DNA from 3 places in the Vibrio sp. B1Z05 genome. Region 3 is predicted to be linked to each of the others. Evidence: riboswitches for the same ligand, from Rfam matches in the RefSeq annotation. Region 3 holds a riboswitch; each other region holds the start of a gene.
The links. A riboswitch is a leader RNA that binds a small molecule or an ion and turns the genes downstream of it on or off. The one in region 3 is predicted to bind thiamine pyrophosphate.
Positions count from the first base shown of each region.

Region 1: it holds a riboswitch for thiamine pyrophosphate, as region 3 does, so the genes downstream of both, thiD (bifunctional hydroxymethylpyrimidine kinase/phosphomethylpyrimidine kinase) here and QV280_RS12645 (thiamine phosphate synthase) in region 3, are expected to answer to the same signal.
Region 2: it holds a riboswitch for thiamine pyrophosphate, as region 3 does, so the genes downstream of both, thiC (phosphomethylpyrimidine synthase ThiC) here and QV280_RS12645 (thiamine phosphate synthase) in region 3, are expected to answer to the same signal.

Region 1 covers NZ_CP130464.1:610,563-621,424, reverse strand. Annotated here, with positions in the region: gene hypF (carbamoyltransferase HypF) at 1-271, opposite strand, end outside; gene QV280_RS15660 (HypC/HybG/HupF family hydrogenase formation chaperone) at 275-517, opposite strand; gene QV280_RS15655 (Kae1-like domain-containing protein) at 530-2,272, opposite strand; gene QV280_RS15650 (HyaD/HybD family hydrogenase maturation endopeptidase) at 2,339-2,863, opposite strand; gene cybH (Ni/Fe-hydrogenase, b-type cytochrome subunit) at 2,860-3,564, opposite strand; gene QV280_RS15640 (nickel-dependent hydrogenase large subunit) at 3,578-5,281, opposite strand; gene QV280_RS15635 (hydrogenase small subunit) at 5,281-6,426, opposite strand; gene QV280_RS15630 (hypothetical protein) at 6,443-6,595, opposite strand; gene hypE (hydrogenase expression/formation protein HypE) at 6,626-7,642, opposite strand; gene QV280_RS15620 (cupin domain-containing protein) at 7,897-8,553, shown strand; TPP riboswitch at 8,607-8,704, shown strand; gene thiD (bifunctional hydroxymethylpyrimidine kinase/phosphomethylpyrimidine kinase) at 8,774-9,595, shown strand; gene QV280_RS15610 (ABC transporter ATP-binding protein) at 9,603-10,406, shown strand; partial or broken gene QV280_RS15605 (ABC transporter permease) at 10,468-10,862, shown strand, end outside.
Region 2 covers NZ_CP130463.1:833,379-844,240, forward strand. Annotated here, with positions in the region: gene QV280_RS03915 (sigma-54 interaction domain-containing protein) at 1-348, opposite strand, end outside; gene QV280_RS03920 (molybdopterin-dependent oxidoreductase) at 587-3,562, shown strand; gene QV280_RS03925 (4Fe-4S dicluster domain-containing protein) at 3,565-4,422, shown strand; gene QV280_RS03930 (sulfite exporter TauE/SafE family protein) at 4,550-5,287, opposite strand; gene QV280_RS03935 (conjugal transfer protein TraF) at 5,775-6,935, shown strand; gene thiC (phosphomethylpyrimidine synthase ThiC) at 7,018-8,946, opposite strand; TPP riboswitch at 9,218-9,316, opposite strand; gene QV280_RS03945 (anaerobic C4-dicarboxylate transporter) at 9,574-10,862, opposite strand, start outside.
Region 3 covers NZ_CP130463.1:2,756,453-2,767,314, forward strand. Annotated here, with positions in the region: gene thiH (2-iminoacetate synthase ThiH) at 1-219, opposite strand, end outside; gene QV280_RS12630 (thiazole synthase) at 216-998, opposite strand; gene thiS (sulfur carrier protein ThiS) at 1,001-1,210, opposite strand; gene QV280_RS12640 (HesA/MoeB/ThiF family protein) at 1,210-1,968, opposite strand; gene QV280_RS12645 (thiamine phosphate synthase) at 1,958-3,136, opposite strand; TPP riboswitch at 3,218-3,331, opposite strand; gene crcB (fluoride efflux transporter CrcB) at 3,372-3,755, opposite strand; tRNA gene QV280_RS12655 (tRNA-Phe) at 4,172-4,261, opposite strand; one part of gene QV280_RS12660 (IS630 family transposase) at 4,370-4,828, shown strand; one part of gene QV280_RS12660 (IS630 family transposase) at 4,830-5,405, shown strand; tRNA gene QV280_RS12665 (tRNA-Trp) at 5,583-5,659, opposite strand; tRNA gene QV280_RS12670 (tRNA-Asp) at 5,738-5,814, opposite strand; rRNA gene rrf (5S ribosomal RNA) at 5,899-6,014, opposite strand; rRNA gene QV280_RS12680 (23S ribosomal RNA) at 6,107-8,995, opposite strand; tRNA gene QV280_RS12685 (tRNA-Ala) at 9,364-9,439, opposite strand; tRNA gene QV280_RS12690 (tRNA-Ile) at 9,528-9,604, opposite strand; rRNA gene QV280_RS12695 (16S ribosomal RNA) at 9,704-10,862, opposite strand, start outside.

The DNA of each region.
Region 1 (10,862 bases), on a different replicon from region 3:
AATGGGCAATTGTAAATGTGTGATAATTCGCCGTGGTAATGGTTTTTTGACTGATATCTGAGATATACGCCAGTTGCGGAGCACGTTCTTGAATGGCCTCAATAAATGCGCTCATTTGGTGGGTTTTATGCACCTTAATTACGACACCTTGCGCATTATTATACACTTCACCACACAGCTGAAATTCGTTTGCCAATTGCCAAATGAACGGCCGAAAGCCGACCCCTTGCACTTGGCCTGTAATCGTTAATTGAATTCCAACGCCGGACATGGGTTATATCTCTCCGCTCTGCATCTTATCGAAAATAATTTGATACAGCTCCAAGCTCTCTAACGCAGCTTGTTCGGGCATGGTTTGTACAGCGCGACCGGATTGAATCAACACATAATCGCCAACGGCAATCGGCTCGCTGATCAAGTGGGTATCCACTTCTCTGGCAGTACCTAACGTATCCACCACGGCACGTTGATTGGTTTCATCCAAAGTGGTGATTTTTGACGGAATAGAAAAGCACATAAATCCCCCTTATTAATCTCTAATCAATTGCGCATTTTCGGCGACATACATTGCGCCAAATACAAGGTTCATCTCTTTCAAGTCTGAGTCGTTCTCGTGCACTAACGCCACGTTTTTACTCAGACGTAAGCGCAGCATCTCAGTAAAAATAGGGTTATCAAATTCATTGCCCGCTAGGGTGACTTTTTCAAAGCCAATGTGTTGGTCGAGTTTTTCAATCCATTGACAAAGGTAATCGGCAAGGCTGTCTAAAAATCCTGCGATGATTACGGTGTTATCGTCACTCATAGCAGCGCGATAACTGAGCACAGATTGGAACGCTTTTGACCAATCTATACTCAGCGCATCACCTTCGGAAGCTAACTCGAATTGAATGCGAGGGAAGGTGGCAAAGCGGTGGCTCATTACGTGAGCAATGGCGCGATTGCACCCTTGTTGCAAGGTAGATTGGCTGTCAGTTAGGCCCAGTATCATTGCCAGCAATCCAAGCATATCGCTCAAGCTAGCATTGGTAACTGGCGCGTTTTTTATTAGCTCAGGGTTAGACGAGATAAAGTCGTCCACCAATAACTGACTGCTTGGATCATTGCCGGTGATGTCATTGAGCAGTTGAGTCAAGCTCAACCCTTGCGGAGGGCGAGGCACTTCAAATAACCATTGATAGTGATTAGACGAGGTATCGTTGGCACGTTGTAATAACCCTGACGGCTGTTGATTGTCTAAAAACAGCACCGCACACTTTTTACTGAATCGGTCACGTTGACGGATGTTTTCTAGTGCATAAGCTGCGCTAAGCCAAGGGCGAGGTAGGGGCAAGGAATTGTGATCGCGTTTGATGAACAGTTTCCCTTTTTCCCAACTGGCAGAGAGACCCAAGGCGGTGATTGAGGATTGCACAGCAGGGTGACTAATCAGTGGCTGTGGCTCAGGTGCATTGGCATGTAATAAGACTTGTTGGCCAAATTTAAGCAATTGCGCAGCCTGATCACCACATTGTAAGGCAAACGCGAAAACACCTTGTTTAGCGCAAGCTTGTGCCAGTACGTAGTCACATTTGCTGGTGGGTAAAGAAACCACATAGCTAGCCAGAGGTAAGTTGTACTGCTGTATAAATTCAGGCTTTATGGCGAGGCGTAAACTTGGTTTTTCAAGACTAAGCAGTAGCTGTAGATCGCGCTCATTGACTACGCAGGCTTGTTGCAGATGCGCTATGTTGGCAAAAACTAAGCGTTCATCTTGCAAGCGGATGGCGTTTAACCTTGACCATGCTTGCGTAATACCATCATGTTCTATATGCATCTGCCCATTATCGATAAACAGGTCGATTTCAGGTTTCAATTCATTCTCAAGTTGAGCGTCACACTTAGAGCTAAGGCTTACATGACGTTTATTGATCACAAGCTCTGTTATCACTTGAGCATCACATATTTCACAAGGTTGAGTTAATTCATCTTTACAATGTTCGCAGTAATGACGTGCCTTTGACGAGCTTGGGATCTTCAAGGGCGCTTGGCTACCCTTAAACTCGTCAACCGCCACAATGTCAGTGCCAGTTAACCAACAAGAGAGCGGGAAAGATTCACCAATCATGCTCGCAAGTTCAGTGATGTGTTCTTGTTTGCCCACAGCCTCAAGGTGATAGCCCCGTTTATCGCGGTACACAGAATGCACCAGATTGCGTTGCAATAGGGCATTGCATTGCTTGGCATACAGCGCAATGTCTTTAGTGGTAAAGAAGCTAAATCGAATAATCATGCCAAACCTTTGCTAGATAAAAGAAATACATCATAGTGTGGTTAAATGTTTGCATCATGGCTGCAACTACAAGGTCGCAATATCAGTAATGGTAAGGTTATTCACCTGAGTGACATTGACTTGATGTTGTTGTAAATGCGAAAGCAGAGCTTGTTCCATAACAGGAACCGCGGCTTGTACTTGTTCAGACAATTCAAAGCTCATTGATTCAAGTACCGTAGGGCTCACGCCAAGTACAAAGGTTTTTGGTCGGTCACCGACAATATCCATCATGTTTAGGGTGGCGAGCATTTCGACTTCGTGAGCACTGCCTTGAAAATCAATATGATTTGGCACAGCATCAAAATCGAAAAAATAGACTTTTCCGGTTTGTTGTTCAGAGGAGTTGATGGTATCTACCACCACCACGTGATCATAACGACTGAGCAAAGGGATCAAGCCATGCGCTAAGGTGCCGCCATCAACAATATCAATGCTATGCACATCACTTTCTAAGCGATATTTCTTCTCTATAAGGCCTGCAAACCTTACGCCGATACCTTCATCGGCGTAAAGAATGTTACCTATTCCAAGGATTAGGATTTTGCTCACTTATTAAAATCCCCATGCTCATGGTGATCGGGATGATAGTAATCAACACCTGAAATCATCGGATCAATAGCACTGACTTTAAAGCGAACAGCAGTGAAAATTACCATGTAGATGTGCACGATAATGAAGACCAAAAATACCCAAGTAAGCTCGTGATGCAAGGTGCGAATAAACGCCAGGCCACCGACATCGGCCAATAGGCTCAATACCCAATTAGCAGCAGGGGCAATAAGCCCACCAAGATTATCGTGATAGACGTTGGCGTATAAAATCAGCCCCGTTATACACATTAAAATAATCAACAGCGTTAGGAAGAAATAAGTGACAAACTGCAATACATTGTAGGCACCGTTTTTCTCTTTTGGTCCTTGATAGGTGTAGGCTTTAATGACCGAAATCCACGCCTTTATCTTAAATAAGTCAAAAAAGGAGCGGCGCTCTATATCGTTGCGACTAAAGAAGAACAAGTAGGTTCTGATCATAGTGATAGAGACTAAGATAAAACCGAATACCTGATGCACAAAACGCACCCAGCCTTGTACAAGCAAATCTGAGCTTCCTAGCGATACTAAAAAAGGCCAAGAGATATAGAAACCCGTAATTGCCAATGTGCCAATTGAGACTACGCGTAACCAGTGACAAATGCGGATAGCGGCACTAAAAGTGACCTCTCGCGCATACTGTACTTTGTTATTAGCCATGTTATTGCCCCACTTAAATTGTTGGTTTGACTTCAAATTGGCTCAATTCATTGCCATTGAAATCCATCACGTGTACTGCACAAGCCATACAAGGATCAAATGAGTGGATCACGCGAATGACCTCAAGTGGTTTCTTCGGATCTTCAAGTTTCAAACCAATAAGATCGGCTTCGTAAGGACCAACATTGCCATTGGCGTCAACCGGACCTGAGTTCCATGTCGAAGGTACCACCGCTTGATAATTAGCGACTTTGCCGTCTTTGATGCGAATCCAGTGACTGAGCATGCCGCGCGGCGCTTCAAGCATGGCGTAGCCTTCGCTCTCACTCGGTATTTTGCTAAGGTCAGGTTTACGATAGGTCTCTTCATCGACAATGATGTTATCAATCAAAGCTTGCAGAGTTTCAAAAGCGCTATCGGCTACGATGCGAGTTTGCAACATACGTGCGGCAGTGCGTCCTAATGTGGTAAACAGCGCTGTTACAGGCAGTCCGGTAACATTAAGGAAATCGTTAACAGAGTCGACAACGACTTGATTGCCTCGGGCGTAGTTCACTACCATAGAAGCCAATGGACCCACTTCAAACGGTTGACCGTCATAACGTGGTGATTTAACCCAGCTGTATTTACCGTCTTGGTCTAGGGTAGGGAGCTTGCCGTAAACGGTATCGCGCTCTTTCATTCCGGTGTAGTTTGGCTCAGTTTCGCCATCAAACGGATGCAGTGGTTGTTCACCTTTGTACCAAGAGTGGGTGACATCTTCTTTTATTAGCATTGGGTCAAGATCAAACACTTGGCTGAGATCTTTATTCTTAATTACGCCGCTTTGAAAGAGATGCGTTTCACCTTTAGTGAAAAACTCGGAAGTGGTTAAGAAGTTAGGTACGCCCACATCGCCTAATACCGAAGGTTCGGTTTTATAGGCGTCAGCCGCCATCAAAATATCGGGGTAGTAAGCACGTTCAATAAAGTCTTGCACTGTGGTTAGCTTAGCTTTCCATTCTTGCAAGCGCGCAGGGTTTAGTACGTCACGTACTGATGTAATACCGCCGACTACAAGAGATTGTGGGTGAGGGCTTTTACCACCAAAAATGGCCATTAACTCAGCTACAATACGTTGGATTTCTAAGGCTTTTAAATAGTGTGATAGTGCAATTAGGTTTTGTTCAGGAGTAAACTTATACGTTTTATTTCCCCAGTAAGCGTTAGCAAATGGGCCTAATTTTCCGGTATCCACCAACTTTTGCACTTTTTGCTGAGTAGCGCGAAGATCGCCGGCGCCCGCCGCAATAGGTACGTCAGAATATTGCATCGCCACTTGAGCCGCTTTTTCTGGGCTGGCTGATAGCGCGGCTACCACATCAACCCAATCCAGTGCATGCAGATGATAAAAATGCACGATATGGTCATGGATGTTGAGTGATGCATGAATCAAACTGCGGATATATTTGGCATTTTTGGGGATGGTTAAGCCTAAAGCGTTCTCTACAGCCTCAGTGCCAGCGCGGTAGTGAGAATAAGTACATACCCCACAAATACGTTGTACCAGTAAACCAACATCAAATACCGAGCGGTCTTTTAAGATAACTTCGATTCCACGCCATAGCGAAGAAGAAGAGTACGCTTTTTGCACCACGTTGTTTTCGTCAACCTCGACTTCAATACGTAAGTGACCTTCAATGCGAGTGATTGGGTCTATAACGACACGTTTACTCATTACTCTTCCTCATCCAATTTTTTTGCAAATACACTGGCAACGGCGTGCGCGGTAATACCCACGGCCGAAATACCTAACACAGCGGTACCGATATAATCTGATGTTTTATCAAGGCTTGATGTAATGTCTCGGCGACCAAGGGGTTTTTCAAACTCTGACATAGAGTCCCAAAAATCGGGCTCAGAACAACCAATACAGCCGTGACCTGCTAATACAGGCCAACTGGTGCCACTGTTAAAACGTTGCGTTGGGCAGTTGTTGTAGGTGTAAGGTCCTTTACAGCCTACTTTAAATAAGCAATAGCCATTTTTTGCGCCTTCATCGCCAAATTCTTCGACAAATTCACCTGCGTCAAAGTGTCCACGACGTTCACAGTTATCGTGTACACGAGCGCCATAGGCCCAGCGAGGACGGTTGTAAATATCAAGGGGTGGCAATTTGCCGAACATGATGAAATACATCAATGTGCCAACAATATTGCGCTCACTAGGTGGGCACCCGCCAAGGTTCACCACGGGCTTATCAATCACTTTATGAATGCCTTTTGCTCCCGTTGGGTTAGGAGCGGCGGCTTGTACTCCGCCAAATGATGAACAAGTTCCGACTGCGACTATGCCAGCGGCACCATCAGCGGCTTCTTTTAAGATAGCCATACCGGTTTTGCCTTTTGCGCCAACGGTAAGGAATGTGCCGTTATTTGCGGTTGGCACAGCGCCTTCTACAGCCAATAGATATTGACCTTTGTAGGTTTCTAAAGCGTGCTCAAGGTTTTCTTCTGCTTGCCAGCCCGCCGCCGCCATAATGGTTTCGTGATACTCAAGGGATAGGTGTTCAAAAATAAGGGTGTCGAGGCTTGGAGTATCGGCGCGCAGTAGTGATTCTGAACATCCGGTACATTCGGCTAAATGTAACCAAACCAAAGGCACACGGTCTGCAAGCTCAGCCGCTTTTGCCACCATTGGAGTAAATTCCATAGGTAAGGCGAGAGCGGCGGCGGTGAGGGATGACCATTTCATAAACTCACGGCGATTAATGCCAGATTGCTCGATATTGTCCACCAGAGGCGTGGATTTTAAAGCCGGCATTTTTGACAGTTTATCTAATCTTTTTTTACATAAATCCATTAGCGCTTGATAATTAAACATCTCGCTCTCCGAATGATTACAGTTTTTTGTATAAGAAGCAGAAAAGCAGCGCGGCAAGAGCGATGGTCGAGAAGCTCATAGGGCCTGTAGTGTGGCTATGGATAAATCCTGTATCGTGCGCGAAAGAGGTGATAGGTAACAACATCAGGCTAACAAGTAGTTTTTTCATTACATTTAGATCCTTGAAAAGTGAGAAAAATTAACAGATGCGAGGAAGTTGCTCGCCAGTGGGCATTAATAGTTTTTTGCGTGCGCCATAAAGACTTTCAATGAACACCCCTTCAACAGAATCGACAACCTCACCGATAATGGCGGCGTTGTCGCTATACGGTAGGGTGCGCAGGTGTGCCAATAGAGCGTCGGCTTCTGCTCTCTCTACAAAAATGACGGCCTTTCCTTCATTCGCCATTAATAATGGGTCTAACCCTAATATTTCAGACACTGCAGTCACTTCTGGGTGCAGGGGTAATGCCGTTTCTTTGATGAGCATGCCCAGTTTGGTCATGTCGGCGATTTCATTACATACCGCCGCTACGCCGCCACGGGTGGCATCACGCATAGCGTGTACACCAGGTTGAGCCAGCAAAGGTTGGGTTAATAAATTCAGTGGCGCGCAATCGCTTTTGATAGAACCAGACAAAGCCAGTTCATTTCTCGCTTGTAAGATAGCGACAGCGTGATCGCCTAAGGTGCCGTTGACGATGATTTTGTCACCGGCTTTTATTTGGCGAGCACCAATTTGCAGAGGTTTTGGAATAACACCGATACCGCTGGTGTTAATAAAGATTTTATCGCAAGCGCCTTTAGCGACCACTTTAGTGTCACCAGTTACTATGGTGACTCCTGCTTCTTTCGCGGTTTGTGCCATTGCGATGACGATCTGTTCTAAGTCTTGAATAGGGAGTCCTTCTTCAAGAATAAAGCCGACACTCAGGTATTTGGGAATGGCGCCACCAACGGCGAGATCGTTCACCGTGCCGCATACGGCGAGTTTGCCAATATTGCCACCGGGAAAGAAAATAGGGTCAATCACAAAACTGTCGGTGGTAAAGGCTAAACGATCGCCTTGCGCAATAAGGGTATCGAATGGAATTCTGGCCTGATCTTCTTGAGAGTTAAGCTGCTCATTATCGAAGTGGTGTAGAAACAGCTCATGGATAAGAGACTGCATTTTTTTTCCACCGCTACCATGTTCTAGGGTTATTAGGTTTAACATTTTTATCACGCGGGGCTATTAGATTGGTCTGGATAACATCAAATTACAAGCATGATGACAATGGTTGGGAATATAGATTTTAAAAATAGCAAGTCGCTATCGTAATGATTTTGTTGAGCTAAAACATGAAAGGTGTAATTAAAACTCATTTTTCATTACTTTGAGGTCGTATAGCACGAACTTATCAACTATCTAATAACGAGTTGCCAACTATTCTTACAATAGCCTTGTCTATTAACACGAGAATATTGATTATGTTGAATATGGATGTTAGCCAAACAGTGGTAATAAATACCGAAAACATGGCATGGGTGAGTAGTCCGGCGCTAGGCGTTAGCCGAAAGCCGTTAGAGCGCGAAGCAAAAGAGTCTGGGCACGTTACCTCCATCGTCAAATATGAGCCAGGATCGCATTTTGCTACGCATCGACATCCCTTGGGTGAAGAAATTTTGGTACTCGAGGGGGTATTTTCTGATGAATTTGGTGATTATCCGCAAGGCACCTATCTTCGCAATCCTCCTGCAAGTCAACATGCCCCTTTTAGTAAAGAAGGATGCGTATTATTGGTAAAGCTCAATCAGTTTGATGCTCGAGATAGGCTTACAGTGCGCATTGATACCCACAATGCGCAGTGGCATGCCGGAGTAGGCGGATTGCAAGTGATGCCTTTACATGATTTTGAACACGAACATATAGCATTGGTCAAATGGCCCAAGGGTGAGCGGTTCCAACCACATTCTCATTTTGGTGGTGAAGAGATTTTGGTGCTCAGTGGAGAGTTTAGAGATGAGTTTGGTCATTATCCAAAACTCACTTGGATGCGCAGTCCGCACATGAGCCAACACTTTCCGTACGTCGAACAAGAGACCATCATTTATGTCAAGACAGGGCATTTACTGTCAAGGCTCTGAATTTCTTTTATTTCGGGTTCCCTCACCATAGGGACTCTGATAGTATCGCTGCATCGTATTAGTCGGGGAGCCAATAGGCTGAGATCGCAATAGCGAACCCGTTGAACCTGATTCAGTTAGTGCTGACGTAGGGAACTAATCGCCACTCTAGCTATAGATCTCAACTTTTCTAGCGCAGTAGGCATTGGTTTCGTTCGTCTAACGAAAAGGAAATGTCTTCGTGCCTCAAACAAATAAAACACCTATCGTCCTTACTATTGCTGGCTCTGACAGCGGTGGCGGTGCAGGTATTCAAGCCGATATTAAAGCCATCTCTGCCACAGGAAGTTATGCTTGTTCGGTGATTACCGCGTTAACTGCGCAAAACACCCAAGGTGTGAGTGGTATCTTGCCGATTTCTGCCGAGTTTATTGAACAACAACTGGATGCGGTATTCACCGATTTAGACGTGGTGGCGGTAAAAGTAGGCATGTTAGCCGAAGCGGCGCTGATTGAAGCTGTGGTGAAAAAGCTAAAACAATACCAACCTAAATACCTCGTAGTTGATCCTGTGATGGTGGCGACGAGTGGCGATTTATTACTGCAACAATCGGCCATTGCAACTCTAAAGACTCAGCTACTGCCACTTGCTGATGTGATTACGCCTAATTTACCCGAAGCGGCCACCTTGTTAAATCAAGAGTTACCGACGACTGAATTGCAAATGAAGGCGATGATAGAAGATCTGCGCGCGTTAGATTGCAAAGCAGTGTTGCTTAAAGGCGGCCACTTAGAAAGTGAATCAACCAGTACTGATCTACTCATCAGCGCTGATAAAGTTGAAACCTTTACCGTAGAGCGCATTAACACACAAAACACTCACGGCACGGGCTGCACTTTATCATCGGCGATCGCTTCGTATTTGGCGCAAACAGGGGATTTAATTGAGTCGGTTTCGTTAGGGAAAGAATATATTTCTAACGCAATTGCGCATGCCGATGAACTTCATATTGGTAAAGGACACGGTCCTGTACATCACTTCTACGCACTAAGCACCAAGTAATCGACTCATGCAAAGTCATTCTTCTCAAGATAGTGTTCATCCGGTTGTTGAACCGAACGCGCAAGGCATAGTGATTAATAACGGCAGTTTGCAGTTTGCTGATGCCGATGCTCCGTTATTTAGCCAGCTCAATTTGACCTTTAAACAAGGCAGTTGGAGCAGTGTGTTAGGTAAAAGTGGCTGTGGCAAAACCAGTCTATTGCGCCTTATGGCGGGATTGTTACCTGACAACGTGCATTGGAGCGGTACGATCCACAGCAGTTTTGCCAATCCGTTGTCAGAGTCCATCGCTTATATGGCGCAACAAGACTTGTTAATGCCGTGGCTGACGGTAATAGATAACGTCTGCTTTAGTGACCGATTCGCTTCTACAAAACTGACCAAACCACAACAGGCACAACGAAAACAGCAAGCCAGTGCTTTGCTAGATAAGCTGGGTTTGTCGGGACAAGAGCAAGTATACCCAAGGCAGCTATCCGGCGGCATGAAGCAGCGCGTGGCCCTTGCGCGCACACTAATGCAAGACAAGCCCATCGTTTTGATGGACGAACCATTTTCGGCGCTAGATGCGGTAACGCGCTATCGCTTGCAAGATCTGGCCTGCGAAATGTTAGCGGGAAAAACCGTAGTGTTGATCACTCACGATCCTCAAGAAGCGCTTCGTTTAAGCGACCGCATTTATTTGATGCAATCCTCTGAAAATGTAGAAACCGTAGCCGTGCCTGCCGGGGATGCCCCTCGTCTTATTAGCGCGGAAATGGCGCAACTGCAACAAAGCATTATTGAGCAATTAGGAGGCCGAGGTGAGTAAACCTGTCGTGGTTCAACAAGGCTTAACCAGTCGCGTGAAAGCCAATTCGTCTATGGTGTTTCGCTTGGTGGTTTCGTGCTTAGTAGTGCTGGGCATTTGGCAAGCCGTGGTAACGTTTTTTGATTTACCTAGTTTTATTTTGCCAGAGCCTGCGGCAGTGTTTAACCGCCTAGGTACGCGCAGTGATGTATTGTGGCAACACACGATTATTACTTCCCAAGAAATCATCTTAGGTTTGATTTTAGGGTTAAGTATGGGGCTAATGTTTGCGCTGCAAATGTTGCTGTTTGAACCTTTGCGCCGCTGGTTATTACCTATTTTGATTGCCTCACAAGCCATTCCTGTATTTGCCATTGCGCCTATTTTGATGCTGTGGTTTGGCTATGGCATCGCCTCAAAAGTGGTGATGGCGGCGCTGATTATCTTTTTCCCTGTGACTACCTGTTGTTACGACGG
Region 2 (10,862 bases), 900 kb from region 3:
GTAGGTATGATTGCCATAAATGGACTTGAGATGCTCTTGAACTTTGGCGCTAATCGGGTCGTCTTGATAATCATTGACCGCTTTTACATCATTGGTCTGCTCCCAGCGCGGTATATAGCGAAAGTCTTCTTCTATAGGGATAATAATGTTGCAAGCGCGACTGCTGGTCATATCTGCAGAGGCGATGATTCTTAGTGAGCACAGGTTTTCATCCCAAAGATGCACGGACAACACATCACCGGGGATGACTTCGGTCATAAATTTAAGGCAGTTTTGTAGCCCATGATGCAAGCTTAGGCTTCCAGTTAGGGCTTCTACCGCTTGTTTGTAAAAACTGTCTTTATCCATAGGGTCTGCTTCACTTGTTGTTCTTATCAATCGGAAATAAATGGGAAATATCGTTATGATATTTCATAACGCTGTGATATTTCCTATTTTATATCGAGGGTGCTAAGTGAAAAACTGATTAAGATCATTATTTAGTTTTGACTTATGGTGATAGAGATCCACTAATTAATAATTAAAAATGTTGGCTTGCATTTTGCAGTATGGAAATAACTATTAAAGTTGTTAGTGGAGTAATTGGATGAAGATTCCTAATATCGCAGCAGATAAACAATTAAAAGTAATTTTATTTGGTTTAACCCATACAATAAATGTATTAACTAAAAAAGACCGAAAGTTTAAAGCCCTTGTTTCTCAAAAAGATTTTACGGCGTGTATTTGTATTCGAACGTCAGATGTTGGGCGAGTTTTTAAATTTAATAACGGTAAAGTAAGATCACAATCAAAAAAAGATATTAATTGTGATGTGGTCATGACATTTGAATCAGCAGAAGATGCGATGAAGATGATGGTGCCGTGGCGCGATTATCAAGATGTGATTGATCTAGCAAAACTATTTAAAGTTGATATTTGTGGCAAGAAAGATGACACCGTAGTGGTGCATTTCACCGATATTCTTGGCGCTATTATGGACAACCAAGTGAAATACGGTACGCCAATGCCAGATGGCACGATGCGTTATGTAAACAATACCAATGGCGGTCCGGTTTTTGTTTTTGTAAAAGACGATAAAATCATTCGTATTACGCCAATTGATTTGGCTGAGGATGATGCTAAACCATGGACAATCAAAGCCCGTGGTCAAGAGTTTACGCCAACCAACAAAGTGACGGTAAGTCCGCACACGCAAGGCATCAAATCTACCATCTATTCAAAAGATCGTATTTTGTATCCAATGAAGCGTGTCGACTTTGATCCAGATGGCGAGCGTAACCCGCAAAACCGTGGCATTTCAGGCTACGAACGCATTAGTTGGGAAGAAGCTACCGACATAGTGGCAAAAGAAATTGTGCGCGTGAAAAAAGAATTTGGACCGGGTGCGATTATGAACGGTTCTGGCTCGCACCATACTTGGGGTAACTTAGGCTACTGGCTATCGGCTCGTCCACGCTTCTTTAATACTATTGGTACTTCTTATGTGGCGCATAACCCAGACAGTTGGGAAGGCTTCTATTGGGGCGCAATGCACCACTGGGGAAATTCAATTCGTCTTGGCGCGCCAGATACCTATTCAACGGTAGAAGATGCTCTGCAACATACGGATATGATCGTATTTTGGTCAGCAGATCCTGAATCGACCAGTGGCGTATATGGCGCTATGGAAGGGACGCAGCGTCGCCTGTGGGCAAAACAGCTCGGTATTGAGTTTGTGCATATCGACCCATTCTACAACCACACCGCAGCCCTGCTTGGCGGTAAATGGTTTGGCACTAAGCCTTCTACGAGTAATGCCATGGCGCTTGCGATTGCTTATGTATGGATGAAAGAAGGTCTATACGATAAAGACTTTGTCGCTGATAAAACCGAAGGCTTTGCCGAGTGGCAAGAGTACGTGTTGGGTAACGAAGATGGCATTCCGAAAACGCCAGAGTGGCAGGAAGACGAAACGGGAATTCCAGCACATGATGTACGTGCACTCGCAAGAAAATGGGGTTCAAAACGCGTTTATCTAGCTGCTGGTGGTATTCAAGGCTTTGGCTCTGCGTGTCGCAGTGCAACGGGCGCTGAGTGGGCACGTTCTATGGTGTGCTTGATGGCGATGCAAGGCATTGGTAAGCCGGGCGTAAACATGGGTTGTTTGCAACAAGGTACGCCAGTGGATACGCGCTTCTTCTTCCCTGGTTACTCAGAAGGCGGTTTGTCCGGTGACTATGAAGGCACAGGCGTTGGCGTGAACATGTATCAGCGTATGCCACAAGTGATGACCATGAATACGGTTAAACAAGTGGTGCCAAGACTGAAGATCCCAGAGGCGATCTTAGAGGGTAAAACAACCGGTTACCCAACGGATACTAAGTCGATTGAAGGGCAGTTCTTTGAGTTTAAATACCCAGCTCCAGGGCACGCTCCGATTAAGATGTACTACAAATACGGTGGCTCTCACTTTGGCACCATGAACGATTCAAACCGCTACGCGCACATGTATCGCAGCCCGAATCTAGAAACGGTCGTCAACCAATCTATTTGGTTAGAAGGTGAAGCGAAATTTGCGGACGTGATTCTTCCTGCTTGTACTAACTTTGAGCGTTGGGATATTGGTGAGTTTGCGAACTGTGGCGGTTATATCCATCACTGTTATACGCAGGTAAACCACCGCGTTGTGACTATTCAGCATAAGTGTATAGAACCGTTAGGTGAGTCTAAATCTGACTACGAAATCTTCCGCATGATTGCTTCTAAGCTAGGTCTAGGGGCTTACTACAGTGAAGGTACTTCGGAGCTTGAGTGGGTACGTCGTTTATTTAATGGTACGGATTTACCAAGCAAGATCTCTTGGAAGCAATTCTTAAAACGCGGTTACTACGTGGTGCCACCACCGAAAGAAGAGCACCGAGATCCTGTGTCATGGCGCTGGTATTACGAAGGGCGTAAGAAAGATGTGCCAGAGATGAACCCGCTTCCTTCTGAATATAAAGAAGGCTTTAAAGAGGGGCTACAAACTCAAAGTGGCAAGATTGAATTTGTCTGTAACAGCTTAAAACGCTTTGCTCCTGATGATCCTGAGCGTCCAATCATGACCAAGTACATTCCGTCTTGGGAAGGGCCACACTCGGGTGAGTTATACGAGAAATATCCATTACAGATGATTTCTCCGCATAGCCGATACAGCTTCCACACCATGATGGACGGCAAGGATTCTTATATCAATGATATCCATGATCACCGCGTTGAGATTGATGGGTACTTCTATTGGATCATTCGTCTCAATGACGCTGATGCGAAGAGCCGTGGTATTAAGCATAACCAAATCGTTGAAGTATTTAATGATCGTGGTTCTGTGTTATGTGCCGCCCATATTACCAGTCGCGTACCAGCAGGTACGGTGCACTCTTATGAATCTTCGGCGCTCTATGAGCCAATTGGCGAACCAGGACGCTCACCAGATCGCGGCGGTTCGGTAAATACATTAACCCCAAGCCGTCCAATTATTAAAAAGTCACACTCAACTGCATGTAACTCTTGCTTAGTGAATATCCGTGTATGGGAGGGAGAGTAATTATGGAAAATCAACAAGTAATCCAAACTTGGAACCTGATCGTAGACGTAGAGCGCTGCGAAAACTGTAACAACTGTTTCATGGCCGACAAAGATGAATATTGTGGTAACAGCTTCCCAGGTTACACCGAAGAGCAACCTCGTCACGGACATCGCTGGATTGACATTAAACGCAGAGAAAGAGGCAGCGGCTCATTAGTAGACGTTGCTTACCTACCGACAATGTGTAACCAGTGTAAAGATGCGCCTTGTGTGAAAGCGGCGAAAAATGGTGAGATTTACCAACGTGATGACGGGATTGTGATCATCGATCCTATTAAAGCGAAAGGGCAAGAGCGCTTAGTGAAAACCTGTCCTTACGGGCACATTTGGTGGAACGAAGAGTTATCGCTACCGCAAAAATGGTTCTTTGATGCGCACTTACTAGATAACGGCTGGAAAGAGCCACGTTGCGTGCAGTCTTGTGCAACAGGCGCATTGCAGTCAGTGAAAACCAGTGACCAAGAAATGGAAGAAACCGCCAAGCGTGATAACTTGCAAGTGCTTCATCCAGAGCACGGTACGCGCCCTCGAATTTGGTATAAAAACCTACATCGCTTCAATAAGCAGCACATCGCAGGTTCGGTCATTATGACCGTTGATGGAGTGTCTGATTGTGTAGAGTCTGCGATTGTGAGTCTAAGCCAAAACGGTAACAAGATTGCTGATCTTAATACCGATTACTTTGGTGACTTTAAGTTTGATGACTTAACTGAAAGCCCTGATCCATACACGATTAAGGTCTCTCATCCGAAAGGCCAGTATGAAACGTCACTGGTGCTAGAAGACAGTATCAACTTAGGTGTTCTTGTCTTAGAGTAACAAGATAGATAGACAGTGAACCAATAAATAAAACCCCAAATGCTAAATTAGCCTTTGGGGTTTTTCTTTGGAAGAGTATTTAATTACTAAGTGATTACAGTCTGAACTTAAATATTAAAAAACAGGCTTATCCCATTAAGCCAGAATGTAATAATTTAGCGCCAGAAAGTAGCAGTAGGAAATAACAAATACGATACACTTGTTGTTGTGAAGCAATATTTAATAAATATACGCCAAGTTTCACACCGATTGGTGCAAGAGGAAGAAGCACCAGTGAAGTCAGCAGATTTTGTGAGTCAAATTGACCAAAGTAAGCGTAAGGAATCAGCTTAATCAGATTCATAATGGCAAATAACACCGCCATAGTGCCCACTAACACCATCTTATTCAGGTTTTTAGGCAGCAAATAAATGCTAATTGGCCCGCCACCGGCATGAATCATAGTGCTAGAAATCCCTGATAATGTACTCCAGATACCGCAAGAGATTTTGCCCGAACTTTTGGCAGGACCCATTAAGTAATATTGCACGCAAAATAGCAGTGACACCGCGCCGATACTGATTTCTACCACTTTGTCCGATACCACTCCCATGATCACCGAGCCAATCAAAATGCCAATAAATGCGTACGGGAAAATCATCTTCAGCTCTTTGTAGTCACAGTTTCTGTGATGATGTTTTACGGCAAAGATATCCATGACACACAAAATAGGCAACAAAATGGAAGCCGCCTGAAAGGGAGGAATAGTCAGAGCGATAAGAGGCACGGCGATCACCCCCAATCCGCCACCAAATCCTCCTTTGCCAATGCCGTAGACCAGAACCGCTGGAATAGCAGTCAAATAAAAGTAGTAGTCGTCAATCATAATAATATCTCAATAATAAGCAGAGAATAAATGAGCTAATCAAAGACGTCATAATAATCTATTTAATATATGCATCACGACGTTGATGAAGAACTTTGAATTTATATAGAAGGGAAATTAAATAAACCAGATCTTATATTAATAGAACCCAAAAAATATAAAGCGAACCCAAGTCATAAAAACCAAAAACATCCTTTCACACACGAAAACCCCCGTTTCACCAGCGGGAAAGTGCGGGGTCAGGTCTTGAAATTTGCAGGCGGTTTAAATGCTCGCCATGCCTCAATGCTTGATCTACTGGGCATTCGATAAGTTTGAATGAAAGAAAACTTTCATATGGGTGCAATCGTTTTTTGTTGCATCACTGATAGATTCATCACAACTTTGATATTCATCATATGAATCAATTAGCATTAAATGCTGAAATAATAGTATTTTGAATAACAGACAAAGAAATTAATTCATAATTAAAATTATAGGGATATCAATGAAATACATAACTAAAGTTGGCGTAGGACTCGGTGCGCTTTTTGCCATTTCTAACCTAGCGCATGCCAGCAATTATTATGCAGATGGACGTACAACCGCTATGGGTGGCACAGGAGTGGCCTCTGGTAACTATTTATCGGCGAGTTTTATTAACCCAGCTTTACTGGCAAATAGTAAAGAAAGCGATAGCTTTGGTATTTTGCTTCCTTCTATTGGCGTGAGAGCCTTGGATCAAGATGATACCTTGTCTGATATTAACGACTTGCAAGATAACGTAGATAACTTGAATGAAAACAGTAACCAAGAGGATATCGACAAGTTCGCCGATACTTTTAATGCCGTTGCTGAAAATGCACCAGTGTTTGCAGAAGCAAGTGTTGGGATTGCGGTGGCGATTCCTTTTGAGGCGGTATCTGTGGCTTTGTTTAGTCAAAACTACGTGAACGTGGTTTCCATGGTGGATGCAGAACCAATAAACAGCTCAGATTGGGCTACCATTGAGCAAGCTTACCGTAGCGCCGAAGCATCAGTAATTGGCGTGGGCGTTATGGATATTGGCGTGACGTTAGCAAAACAATTCTCGTTTGACGAGCATCGCGTGTCGGTTGGTTTCTCACCAAAGTTTCAGCAGCTACATAGTTACTATTCAAAAAGCAGCTTAGATGATTTTGAATTGAGTGATTACGATGACTCAAAGAACACAGAGAACGTGTTTAATTTAGATGTTGGCTTTTTATATCAGTGGCATGCGCTGTCTGTCGGTCTTAGTGCTAAGAACTTGATCAGCAATGAGATTGAAACTGCGCCAATATCAGGCACTTCACACACCTATCAAGTTGACCCAAACATTGCGATGGGTGTGGCTTACCAACTTGAGTATTTCACGGTTGCGGTTGATGGTGATTTGAATAAGCAAACAAGGTTTAAACACATTACCACCGATGATACTCAGTTTGTACGCGCTGGCGTAGAAGGGAACCTATTTAATTGGGCTCAGCTTCGCGTAGGTTATGAGCATGATTTGGAAGGAAACTTTAAAGACAGCATTACCGCTGGTATTGGTCTAAGTCCGTTTGATGTTGTGCATATTGATATTGCAGGCTCTTATGCAGATGAAACTCAGGCGGGTATTGGTCTGAACTTATCGTTAACGCTGTAATAAAAGCCGCATCCCCAGTGATGATTTGTCACTGGGGATGAATTAGGGCTGTTTAATTTAAATTAGCTTTTGGCTGCAAATTTCAAGACCTGACCCCAGGGTGGTAGAGTTCGGAGCCGGAGTCTAGGAACTCTTGGGATTTTTGGCGCATTCCTTCGAGCGGGTTGTCTAGCATTTTGATTTCTAGAGCGGAATCTAGGGCAACTTGTTTAGAGTCTTTGGCATATTCTCGCACTTCTTGTGAAATCTTCATTGAGCAGAATTTAGGGCCGCACATTGAGCAGAAATGAGCGACTTTTCCAGATTCTTGTGGAAGCGTTTCATCGTGAAAAGAGCGGGCTGTTTCAGGATCTAATGAAAGATTAAATTGGTCTTCCCAGCGGAATTCAAAGCGTGCTTTTGACAAGGCATTATCACGAATTTGCGCGCCCGGATGACCTTTGGCAAGGTCGGCTGCGTGCGCGGCTAATTTGTAGGTAATAAGCCCCGTTTTTACGTCTTCTTTATTCGGTAAGCCTAAATGCTCTTTGGGCGTGACATAGCAAAGCATTGCGCAGCCATACCAACCAATTAATGCCGCTCCAATGCCCGATGTAATGTGGTCATAACCCGGTGCAATATCGGTGGTTAAAGGGCCAAGCGTATAAAATGGCGCTTCGTGGCAATGCTCTAATTGCTCTTGCATGTTTTCTTTGATCATATGCATCGGGATATGTCCCGGACCTTCGATGATCACCTGCACGTCATATTCCCACGCCACTTTGGTGAGCTCGCCTAGTGTGCGCAGTTCGGCAAATTGCGCTTCATCATTGGCATCGGCGATTGAACCTGGGCGAAGTCCGTCTCCTAAAGATAAGCTAACATCATATTTGGCGCAGATTTCACAGATTTCACGAAAATGAGTATATAAGAAGCTTTCTTGATGATGGGCCAGACACCACTTAGCAATAATAGAACCGCCGCGCGAAACAATGCCGGTGACACGTTTGGCGGTCATCGGCACGTGGCGTAGCAACAAACCGGCATGAATCGTAAAGTAATCAACGCCTTGTTCTGCTTGCTCAATCAAAGTATCGCGCATCACTTCCCAGTTGAGGTTTTCGGCGACGCCGTTTACTTTTTCCAACGCTTGATACATAGGAACGGTACCTATCGGCACTGGGCTATTACGCAAAATCCATTCGCGCGTTTCATGGATATTTCGGCCTGTGGACAAATCCATCACTGTATCTGCGCCCCAGCGGGTAGACCACACCAGCTTCTCAACTTCTTCCTCGATAGATGAACTTACCGAAGAGTTACCGATATTAGCATTAACCTTAACCAAGAAGTTACGACCAATGATCATAGGCTCTGCTTCTGGGTGGTTGATGTTGGACGGAATAATAGCGCGTCCTTCTGCTACTTCTCGGCGCACAAACTCGGGGGTGATTTCTTTAGGCAAGTTTGCCCCAAAATGTTGCCCTGCATGTTGATGATTTAGCTGCTCGTCAGCAAATTTTTGACGCCCCATATTTTCCCTAATCGCAATATACTCCATTTCTGGTGTGATAATGCCTTGACGAGCGTAGTGCAGCTGGGTGACGCAATTGCCCGCTTTTGCTTGGCGGACTTTAGGTAGGTTTCCATAGCGAAGCTCATCTAAGGTGTCATCTTCTAAACGAGTTTTGGTGTAACTGGAGCTTACACCATCAAGATATTCGGTATCTTGACGTTGGGTTATCCATTGCTCTCTTAGTTTTGGTAAGCCGTTATATAAATCAATAGTGTGCTCAGGGTCGGTGTACACCCCCGAGGTATCATAAACGTGAATAGGCTCGTTGGTTTGATAGATAGGGGATTCTTTACTTCCGCCTACCAAACTATCGGCTAGGGAAATTTCACGCACTGGCACTTGTATCGCCGGGTGTGAACCTTGAATGTAGCGTTTATTTGAATTGGGGTAGGGCTGGACAGACAGTGAATCAATAAATCGTTTCGCTTCTAGCCTAGTTTGTTTACGGTTCGACATAGCATTTTCCAATAATTAAAGGTAATAACACCAATTGCAGTCGTTAACTAATCAGTCTAGCGGGTCAAAACTCATGACGGTGACACTGTGAATTTTGATTTTAGAACAACGAGTTACTCAAAAATCTAGCGTTACTATCAAGCGTTTACTCTGCGCTATTTCTGATCATTTAATCATAGTGATTGGTATAAAATGCTTGGCGGATTTGACGCAACAAGAAAGAACACAGCTTAGATAAAGTTGTGATCTGGGGATAGAGATCTGTGTTGATAAAATCTCTACTCTTGTTCCCTTCGCAGGTATTAGCCTGATCAGGTTCAACGGATCCCGAGTTAACGGTCTCAGCCTTATGGCACTCCGACAAGTGATTTGTAGTATACGAGTCTTATTGAGTGAATGAAAGATGCACCATTAAAAGAAATCAAGTGCATATAGATTGTGTGAGAAGAGAGTTAATTAGAATAGGAAAACGCAGATAAGCTCTTGTAAAGACAACGAGAAATCACTCAGTGCTCTAATAATACATAAAAAACCCGAGAGCTTAGTTAGCTCTCGGGTTTTCTTGTTATGGAGTATCCGTTTTGCTGTGTCTCGCACTAGTTAAGTGCGTTTTTTAATGCATCGCTATTACGCTAGCTCCAATGTTTTTGAGCTAAGACGATTCATATAACCGTTTACCGCAAAAGCAAGTCCGCCAACCACTATCGCCCACAACCAAAGAGGCAAAATGCCGATGGATAATGCATAGCCAATAGCGGTTGCACTAATCACACCAATGAAGCCTGGAATTAAAAAGCTATGGTTGAGAATATATTTACCTATCTGAGTTGTCCCTGAACGGTCAAAGGTGATGGCCGCCAGATCGGATGGGTAAAATGGGAAAAAGTAGTAAGCGTAACAAGCGGGTAGCACGCCAATAAGCACTTCGGCTGGGATCCCTAACGCAAAGCCAAGCGGCAACATGATGGTGAGCACGGCCGCTTGACTCTTCAAAAACACAGATGATGCATACATCGCAATGGCAAAGGTCCACGGATGTGTTTGCACGATATCTTCAACCAAACCAATGATATATGGTTTATTGTGCGCAATGATGGTGTCACTCATCCAGGCAATACCAAAGATGATGATGACCGCACTCATTCCTGCGATAAAGACGTTAGTTTTTACGATTTTTTTCGGGTCAACATTGGTGGTAAGCAAAATGATAGCGCCTACTGACAACATCAAAAATTGGAGCGCAGTTGAGGTGCTGACCCCTTTTGGTAGCAAGCCAATATCTTTACCAAACATCGCAATACAAATTACAGTGAGGATACCAAGCAAGAATACGGTTAAGCCTCGTTTTGCTTGTTTGTCTTCGTGTGCCCCTTTTGTGTGGGTGCTTGTTTCACTGGTATCGATAAGTTGCGCTTTAAATTGAGGATCTTTACAACGCTCTAAAAACTCAGGGTCTTCGCTAAGATCTTTACCGCGCTTAAGGCTCCAAGTGGCGGCTAAAAGAACGCCTGTAAGCGTTGCAGGAATAGTGACTAGCAATACCTGACCTAAGGTAATATCCAGATTATTACTTGCCGCTGTTGCCATAACTACCGCCGCTGCCGCCGCAATAGGGCTAGCGGTAATACCCATTTGAGAGGCGACGGTTGAGATAGCCATCGGTCTTTCAGGGCGAATACCACGCTTTATACTGACATCGTATATTACTGGTAATAGAGGGTAGACGGAGTGACCTGTGCCGACCAATACCGTTAAGAAATAGGTACATAACGGCCCTAAAAAGACCACTTTTGAAGGGTGTTTCCTTAGCAGGATCTCAGCATATTTAACCAATAATTTGAGGCCTCCAGTGGCTTCAAGTGTGGCGGATGCGGCAACTACAGCAAGGATGATCAGCATGACCCCGATAGGCGGTT
Region 3 (10,862 bases):
ACCAATGGTAGAACCAAAACGCTGTCTCGTTTTTTGGTAAGAAAGCTGAGCCATGTTTTCTAAGTATGGTTCTGCAGCTGGCGAAATGAGCGCTTTAAAGTCTTCAAGATCTAGCTTCGTTTTAGCCAAAGCTCTTTCTACATCAGTAGCGGTTTTGGACATAATAGATAGGTAGCTTTCACTCCAATCTATCGATTCGAATACGTCGACAAAACTCATAGTTTCGCCTCGTATGAGGAATCAAGAAATGCAGTCATAGGGCTTGATGCCATCGCTTTAACTTGTTGTGCGCCTAAGCCAGATTCGTAAGCAATCCTACCCGCTTCTACCGCTAACTTAAAAGCACGTCCAATTGCAATCGGATCGCCAGCAGTTGCCATCGCGGTATTGACCAAAACCGCATCTGCGCCAATTTCCATTGCTTGCGCAGCATGAGATGGAGCGCCAATTCCTGCGTCAACAATCACCGGAACATTTGCTTGTTCGATAATAATCTTTAAGAAATCAATTGAGGCCAAGCCTTTATTGGTGCCAATAGGAGCACCAAGTGGCATTACGGCTGCGCAACCTACTTCTTCTAAGCGCTTACATAACACAGGATCAGCATGGCAGTAAGGTAATACTACAAAGCCATCTTTAACCAACTGCTCTGCCGCTTTTAGTGTTTCGATTGGATCGGGCATTAAGTACTTAGGGTCAGGATGAATCTCTAGTTTAAGCCAGTTAGTTTGCAAGGCTTCTCTTGCTAGATGCGCAGCAAATATTGCATCCTGCGCATTCTTAGCGCCTGAAGTATTGGGTAATAAATTCACGCCAATATTGTTTAATGAACCTAAAATATCATCTTGTTTATCGAATACATCTACGCGCTTCAATGCCATAGTCACCAGTTCGGATTCAGATGCAGCAATTGATGATGCCATTAACTGGTTGTTTGCGTACTTACCCGTGCCGGTAAACAGTCGTGAATTAAATGTCTTATCTGCTATTTTCAACATAATTAGCCTCCAGCTATCGCGCGAAATACAGAAAGAGTGTCGCCCTTCTGTAGCTTGATGCTGTCCCATTTTGATTGTGGAACAACTTTATTGTTTAGAGCAATTGCACAGCCTTGGGTTGGCAATCCTTGGTTTTCCAATGCGTCGACTAAGGTACTATCAGCACCAAGCGTTATCGACTTATCGTTAATGGTTATTGCAATATCAGTCATCAATTACTTCCTTTTTTGCAGACGGCACAGGTGTCATCTTTAGCAATTTCAAATTTTTGTTGAGTCATAGTGCGTCCTTGAAAGACCATCAACTCTGCCGCGTTCAGTGTTTCAGGTTCAATAAGTGCACGTATCGCAAGCATCGATTGCAAACTCGCAATCATATTTACGTTTGGTCCCATCACACCTGATTCGCTACATTTGGTTGCTTGGTTCGATTCGGTAAATGGATATAGGCAGTGATAGCAAGGTGCTTTCTCTCCTTGATAATCAAAATACGCAAGCTGACCATCCCAGCCTATGGCAGCACCAGAAACTAACGGCGTGGTATTAGAAAAGCAGGCTTTATTGATATCTTGTCGGGTAGGAAAGTTATCACTGCAATCTACAACCAGATCAGCCATGTTAACTTCTAACAACAACGTGTCTAAGCTCATACGTCGATTAACACTGCGTACATTAATTGAGGAATTTAGCTGGCGAACTTGATTGGCTAAAGAGATGGCCTTTGAGCTACCAAGATCGGATTCGCGATAGCTTAATTGTCGATGCAAGTTACTAATTTCTACGCTGTCATCATCACAAAGAACTAGCTTACCCACCCCAGCACCTGCCAGTTGTAGTGCCACAGCGCTACCTAAACCACCACAACCAACAACCAGTACCCTGGCGTTTAATAGTGACTGCTGTCCTTGCTCTCCGATCTCAGGCAACATGATTTGCCGTTGATAACGTACAAATTCCTTATCAGTGAGCATTGGTCACTCCATCCACTGATTGTTCAGAGTTAAACAACACTTGAAATTGATCGACTGCTCTCTTCTTATCATCCGCTAATGTTACAGCCCTAACCACTGCCACACTCGAAACACCAGTATCGATCACCTTAGGCGCACGCGCTAAATCAATACCACCAATCGCAACACTAGGTAGGAGTGATCCTCTTTGCTTACCAATAGATGAAATAAGGGCTTGGTATAGTTTGAGTTTGATCAGTCCTTGCGGAGATGAAGGCATATCTTTTGTGGTAGTTGGGAATATATGCCCCAATGCAAGGTATGAAGGTTTGTACTGCAAGGCATTGATAATCTCAAAATAGCCATGAGTTGAGATACCTAAACCGATATCGCTATCCAATAAACTGCTATCTTCTAGCTCAGCTAAGTCCTCTTGGCCTAAATGAATACAGGATGCTCCATACTCTAAAGCAAGCCCCCAGTAATCATTGATAACGATATCAACACCACGTTCTTTGCCTATTTGAATAGCACGTTTTACATCATCAGAAACTTCACTAGCCGCTTTGTCTTTTATTCTGAGCTGTAAAATTTCCACACCACAAGTAGCTAACTCTTCCACTAATTCTATGCTGTCTACTACTGGATATAGACCAAAGCATCGCGTCTGTTTACGAACTGTTGTTGCGAGATTATTGTTTCTTAAGCGGGGAAAGTAACGGATATCTGATGGCCATGTTTCACATGAAACATGCTGTGCACTACGAGAAATTAGCGCAGAATCTTCAATCGTAAAGCCAAGAGAAAGTGAAACCAATAACCAGGCAATGTAACTATCGTGTGTTGTTGCAAACTCTTCCGACACATAGTCCCATTCAAACTGAGTGCCATTAACGAGGCAGACAATGTCTTTGCCTTGGGTAAACAACGTTGTGATAGAAGCGATGTGCTGGTTATTTTGATCGTGAATGGTAATAGATTGTTGTGATGAATCACTGTTGTCTACAGCTAGATTATAAGATTGTTCAGGAGCAGTTAGACTGACAGCAAAGCCATCGCCTTGCCTGTATTCCATAATTAGATTTGTAAAACCAGCATCACGTGCGCACTCAATAACAGAGTCAACCGCTGCGCGAAAAGCTGGAGTAGCATTGGGGGATTGTATAAAGCTAGTAAGTGGGGATTCCATCGCCCTATCCTTCTGTAATAAACACAGCTTGTCGGATAGATTGATGGCAGGTGGTATTAAGTTAAAATCTTAATACCTAATAGAATTGACCACCTTGTTTCCTTCGCAGGTATTATCCTGTATCAGGTTCTACGGATTCCGTATTCACGGTCTCAGCTTCTTGTGATTAACACTTCAGCACTCCGACAAGCAGATTCATTATATAGAAACTATCAAAAGAACAAAGCAAACTTACTCAGTTTTTGAACACAAGGTGAAAACCGATCATTGCAGCAGAGATACTAAACACAACGTTGAGTAAAATATTTAGACCCGCTTTCCAATAGTCGCCTTGTTGGAACATAAGAACATTATCCATAGAGAATGTTGAGAAGGTAGTTAAAGCACCAAGGAATCCAAGCCCAACGATTTGGCGCCATGGGTCTACAGCAATGACTTCGTTTTCGAATAGCGCAATAAGCGTACCCATGATAAATGAGCCAACAATATTTACGGTTAACGTACCATAAGGAAAACCTCGGCCTAAAATAAGTACGCAAAGTTCAGATATTAAATAACGTGAACAAGCACCAAAAGCGCCACCTATTGCGATAAAACCTAGGGTTGCAAACTGTCCCATTACCACTTATCTCCAAAGAAAACTGTTTAGATTTAAAAAGTTACATGCGTCACTTTATGTGACGTTAATGTGATCTAGATCATTAGCATAGCAAACATATGCACTCGATATAATGTAAAAGTTTAGATTGCAGAAAATAGTAGCAATTAGGTCAATAATCGTAATAAGAAAGAGAAATTCGCAGCTTAAAAAATATTGTTTGGCATAAGCTATTAAATGCGAATATAGAATCTCTAGAAGAGGCTCAGAAGTGGCATAAAGATAAATAGGCATCAATGGAAATGCATCCTTAAATTCCATTTGAGGAAAAATAGTGACAGTTTTATAAATGGAAAGAACATGCAGCTTCAAATAGAAAGAGGGACAACAATCTAGATACAAAAAAGGCCTCAGTCTCTCGACTGAGGCCTTAATTATGGTAGGGGTGGAGAGATTCGAACTCCCAACACGCGCCGTTTTCAGGGGTTAGGGGAATCCGCTGCTCTGCCAATTGGCGCTACACCCCTAAATCTGAAAAACCTCGCTTTGTATAAAGGCAGACAGAGTGGCTTATACCATTCTAAGTAAAAATATGATCTAATTAGGCTTGCTACTTTTACAAGAGAATGGACGCAATGGACAGCCTAAATGACATTGATTTTAAAAAGCTTGCTAGTAAACAAAAATCTATACAAATGAAAATGCGATTACTCGCACTGGCTCATTTTAAGGATGGTCATTCTCGTACCCAAATAGCTAAGTTCCTTAAAGTTAGTAGGACTAGTGTAAATAAGTGGGTTCAAACATTCCTAGAGGAAGGCCTTGAAGGGCTACAAGAAAAACCAAGGACAGGTCGCCCTGCATTTCTTAACGTTGAGCAGCGTGAACAGTTGAGCCAGTTTATTAAGAGTCGAGCAGCGGATTCATCTGGAGGAAGGTTAACCGGTGCTGATATTCATGCTTATATAGTGCAAGAGTTTGATAAACACTATCACCCCGATTCCATTTATTATTTGCTCAACCATATGGGCTTCTCTTGGATAACTTCACGATCTAAGCATCCTCATCAATCCCAACAAATCCAAGACGATTTTAAAAAAATTCAAAATTGAAACGATCCTCAAGATCCCAGGCCATATAGGCTTTGAAAGCGTTGATGTATGGTTTCAAGACGAGGCAAGATTTGGTCAGCAAAATAGCACAACTAGACTTTGGGCTGAGCGTGGTTCAAGACCGAGAGCGGTAAAACAACAACAGTTTGAGTATGCGTATTTGTTTGGCTCAGTCTGTCCTTCGAAAGGTATTGGAGAAGCCATGGTTGTTCCTTGGGTAAACAAGGACATCATGATCGAACACCTTAAGCAGATATCTGAAGTAACCGAGAAAGGTCGTCACGCAGTGGTTATTATGGATGGTGCAGGATGGCACACCAATGATATTGCAGAGAGATTTAGTAATGTCAGTATTATCAAACTCCCGCCCTATTCACCAGAGCTAAACCCTATAGAACAAGTTTGGAGTTGGCTCCGACAACACTATCTTTCTAACCAGAGCTTCACTGACTACAACGATATAGTGGGAAAGGTATGTTCAGCATGGAATCAGTTTCTGAAAAGCACTAGTAGAGTCGCTCAAATGTGCACAAGGGACTGGATTGACCTGACCAGTTAATTTTCCAGATTGGTATTAAACAACTACTATAACGTGCCTAGCCAAGCCTTCCATTTATAAATCCTCATTGTGTATGAAGGTTTCCAGATGGAAAGAACATACAGTTTCAAATAGAAAAAGAGAGACAAAAATACAGATACAAAAAAGGCCTCAGTCTTTCGACTGAGGCCTTAATTATGGCAGGGGTGGAGAGATTCGAACTCCCAACACGCGGATTTGGAATCCGCTGCTCTGCCAATTGGAGCTACACCCCTAAAACTGTGATCTAAACCTAATTTTTATTAAGGCTCAGATTCAGAAAAACCCCGCAAAGCGAGGTTCTCTAAAATAAGTGGCGGAGTGGACGGGACTCGAACCCGCGACCCCCGGCGTGACAGGCCGGTATTCTAACCAACTGAACTACCACTCCGCACCAATTTGTTACTAAACAAGGTCTTATAAATGCCTTATCCAGTTTTTGTCTCTAGATATAAAATCTAAAAACGTAATTAAATCCCGATAATGTCCTACTCTCACATGGGGAAACCCCACACTACCATCGGCGCTATTATGTTTCACTTCTGAGTTCGGCATGGAATCAGGTGGGTCCACAATGCTATGGTCATCGAGAAAAATTTTAAAATTTAGAAAGCTGTTATTTAAAAGTTCGTATCACACATTCAAAGTTCTACTTTGAGTCCACAAAACCCCTTGGGTGTTGTATGGTTAAGCCTCACGGGCAATTAGTACAGGTTAGCTCAATGCCTCACAGCACTTACACACCCTGCCTATCAACGTTCTAGTCTCGAACAACCCTTTAGGACACTTAAAGTGCCAGGGAAGACTCATCTCAGGGCTCGCTTCGCGCTTAGATGCTTTCAGCGCTTATCGATTCCGAACTTAGCTACCGGGCAATGCCATTGGCATGACAACCCGAACACCAGAGGTTCGTCCACTCCGGTCCTCTCGTACTAGGAGCAGCCCCCTTCAATCTTCCAACGCCCACGGCAGATAGGGACCGAACTGTCTCACGACGTTCTAAACCCAGCTCGCGTACCACTTTAAATGGCGAACAGCCATACCCTTGGGACCGACTTCAGCCCCAGGATGTGATGAGCCGACATCGAGGTGCCAAACACCGCCGTCGATATGAACTCTTGGGCGGTATCAGCCTGTTATCCCCGGAGTACCTTTTATCCGTTGAGCGATGGCCCTTCCATTCAGAACCACCGGATCACTATGACCTGCTTTCGCACCTGCTCGAATTGTCATTCTCGCAGTCAAGCGGGCTTATGCCATTGCACTAACCACACGATGTCCAACCGTGTTTAGCCCACCTTCGTGCTCCTCCGTTACTCTTTGGGAGGAGACCGCCCCAGTCAAACTACCCACCAGGCACTGTCCGCAATCCCGATTAGGGACCTACGTTAGAACATCAAGCATACAAGGGTGGTATTTCAAGATTGCCTCCACAAATACTGGCGTACTTGTTTCAAAGGCTCCCACCTATCCTACACATGTAGGGTCAATGTTCAGTGCCAAGCTGTAGTAAAGGTTCACGGGGTCTTTCCGTCTAGCCGCGGGTACACTGCATCTTCACAGCGATTTCAATTTCACTGAGTCTCGGGTGGAGACAGCGTGGCCATCATTACGCCATTCGTGCAGGTCGGAACTTACCCGACAAGGAATTTCGCTACCTTAGGACCGTTATAGTTACGGCCGCCGTTTACCGGGGCTTCGATCAAGAGCTTCGACCTAAGTCTAACCCCATCAATTAACCTTCCGGCACCGGGCAGGCGTCACACCGTATACGTCATCTTACGATTTTGCACAGTGCTGTGTTTTTAATAAACAGTTGCAGCCACCTGGTATCTGCGACTCCTAGTAGCTCCATCCGCAAGGGACTTCACCGCCAAGAGCGTACCTTCTCCCGAAGTTACGGTACCATTTTGCCTAGTTCCTTCACCCGAGTTCTCTCAAGCGCCTTGGTATTCTCTACCCGACCACCTGTGTCGGTTTGGAGTACGATTCCTTATAATCTGAAGCTTAGAGGCTTTTCCTGGAAGCATGGCATCAATGACTTCACTGCACGTAGCAGCTCGACATCGTATCTCAGCGTTAAGAAAGTCCGGATTTACCTAAACTTTCCGCCTACATACTTGAACCTGGACAACCATCGCCAGGCCCACCTAGCCTTCTCCGTCCCCCCATCGCAATTATAAGAAGTACGGGAATATTAACCCGTTTCCCATCGACTACGCCTTTCGGCCTCGCCTTAGGGGTCGACTTACCCTGCCCCGATTAACGTTGGACAGGAACCCTTGGTCTTCCGGCGTGGGGGTTTTTCACCCCCATTATCGTTACTCATGTCAGCATTCGCACTTCTGATACCTCCAGCAGCCCTTACAGACCACCTTCAACGGCTTACAGAACGCTCCCCTACCCCGCACACAAAGTGTGCAGCCGCAGCTTCGGTGTATAGCTTAGCCCCGTTACATCTTCCGCGCAGGCCGACTCGACCAGTGAGCTATTACGCTTTCTTTAAATGATGGCTGCTTCTAAGCCAACATCCTGGCTGTCTAAGCCTTCCCACATCGTTTCCCACTTAGCTATACTTTGGGACCTTAGCTGGCGGTCTGGGTTGTTTCCCTCTCCACGACGGACGTTAGCACCCGCCGTGTGTCTCCCGGATAGTACTCAATGGTATTCGGAGTTTGCAAAGGGTTGGTAAGTCGGGATGACCCCCTAGCCTTAACAGTGCTCTACCCCCATTGGTATTCGTCCGAGGCGCTACCTAAATAGCTTTCGGGGAGAACCAGCTATCTCCAGGTTTGATTGGCCTTTCACCCCTAGCCACAAGTCATCCGCTAATTTTTCAACATTAGTCGGTTCGGTCCTCCAGTTGATGTTACTCAACCTTCAACCTGCCCATGGCTAGATCACCTGGTTTCGGGTCTAATTCTAGCAACTCGACGCCCAGTTAAGACTCGGTTTCCCTACGGCTCCCCTATACGGTTAACCTTGCTACTAAAATTAAGTCGCTGACCCATTATACAAAAGGTACGCAGTCACGCTCTAAGGCGCTCCTACTGCTTGTACGTACACGGTTTCAGGTTCTATTTCACTCCCCTCACAGGGGTTCTTTTCGCCTTTCCCTCACGGTACTGGTTCACTATCGGTCAGTCAGTAGTATTTAGCCTTGGAGGATGGTCCCCCCATGTTCAAACAGGATATCACGTGTCCCGCCTTACTCGATTTCACTTAAAACAACATGTCGACTACGGGGCTATCACCCTTTATTGCGGCACTTTCCAGAGCCTTCGTCTGTGTCATTAAAAGCTTAAGGGCTAATCCAATTTCGCTCGCCGCTACTTTCGGAATCTCGGTTGATTTCTCTTCCTCCGGGTACTTAGATGTTTCAGTTCCCCGGGTTTGCCTCATTAACCTATGTATTCAGTTAATGATACGTGCTTATGCACGTGGGTTTCCCCATTCAGAAATCCCAGACTCAAATGGTTATTACTACCTAATCTGGGCTTATCGCAAGTTATTACGTCTTTCATCGCCTCTGACTGCCAAGGCATCCACCGTGTACGCTTAGTCACTTAACCATACAACCCCAAAGGGTCTTGCTTACGCAATACGTTTGCTACAACGTAGTATGACGTTTCCAAGGTGCGTTATCTCTTTATTATGAGCGAGATAACTATTGTTTATTTCCGCTTTAAAAAGCAGAAGCAAACATCGATTTTGCCGGACTCAAATTTGAATAACATCAGGCAATGATGCTATTCCCAAGAACACTTGAATGTGTGTTGGTACCTACATCATAAAGATATAGGATTTGAGAACTTTTAAATTTGATAAATAATGAAATCACATTATTTATCGTCAGCTTTCCAAATTGTTAAAGAGCATGTTTATTTCCTAAAAGGAATATAACCATTTTTAAGAGTACTTAAGCAAATACGCTTAAAGATGGTGGAGCTATGCGGGATCGAACCGCAGACCTCCTGCGTGCAAGGCAGGCGCTCTCCCAGCTGAGCTATAGCCCCATCTTGGTATTTTTTCTTAGACAAGGCAGATTGTGAGGCCGTGTACATCAGTACACAACGAATAATCTAACGCAGTATAAGGAAAAATTGGTGGGTCTGAGTGGACTTGAACCACCGACCTCCCGCTTATCAGGCGAGCGCTCTAACCAGCTGAGCTACAGACCCAATTTTTCACAAAATAGCTAAAAGCTATTTCGTAAAATACTCTCTTACTTTCTAAACCATATCAATCTGTGTGGACACTCATCGTGAATAATCATCGTATAAGGAGGTGATCCAGCCCCAGGTTCCCCTAGGGCTACCTTGTTACGACTTCACCCCAGTCATGAACCACAAAGTGGTGAGCGTCCTCCCGAAGGTTAAACTACCCACTTCTTTTGCAGCCCACTCCCATGGTGTGACGGGCGGTGTGTACAAGGCCCGGGAACGTATTCACCGTAGCATTCTGATCTACGATTACTAGCGATTCCGACTTCATGGAGTCGAGTTGCAGACTCCAATCCGGACTACGACGCACTTTTTGGGATTCGCTCACCATCGCTGGTTGGCCGCCCTCTGTATGCGCCATTGTAGCACGTGTGTAGCCCTACTCGTAAGGGCCATGATGACTTGACGTCGTCCCCACCTTCCTCCGGTTTATCACCGGCAGTCTCCCTGGAGTTCCCACCATTACGTGCTGGCAAACAAGGATAAGGGTTGCGCTCGTTGCGGGACTTAACCCAACATTTCACAACACGAGCTGACGACAGCCATGCAGCACCTGTCTCAGAGTTCCCGAAGGCACCAAAGCATCTCTGCTAAGTTCTCTGGATGTCAAGAGTAGGTAAGGTTCTTCGCGTTGCATCGAATTAAACCACATGCTCCACCGCTTGTGCGGGCCCCCGTCAATTCATTTGAGTTTTAATCTTGCGACCGTACTCCCCAGGCGGTCTACTTAACGCGTTAGCTCCGAAAGCCACGGCTCAAGGCCACAACCTCCAAGTAGACATCGTTTACGGCGTGGACTACCAGGGTATCTAATCCTGTTTGCTCCCCACGCTTTCGCATCTGAGTGTCAGTATCTGTCCAGGGGGCCGCCTTCGCCACTGGTATTCCTTCAGATCTCTACGCATTTCACCGCTACACCTGAAATTCTACCCCCCTCTACAGTACTCTAGCCTGCCAGTTTCAAATGCGGTTCCGAGGTTGAGCCCCGGGCTTTCACATCTGACTTAACAAACCACCTGCATGCGCTTTACGCCCAGTAATTCCGATTAACGCTCGCACCCTCCGTATTACCGCGGCTGCTGGCACGGAGTTAGCCGGTGCTTCTTCTGTCGCTAACGTCAAACAACACAGCTATTAACTGTATTGCCTTCCTCACGACTGAAAGTACTTTACAACCCGAAGGCCTTCTTCATACACGCGGCATGGCTGCATCAGG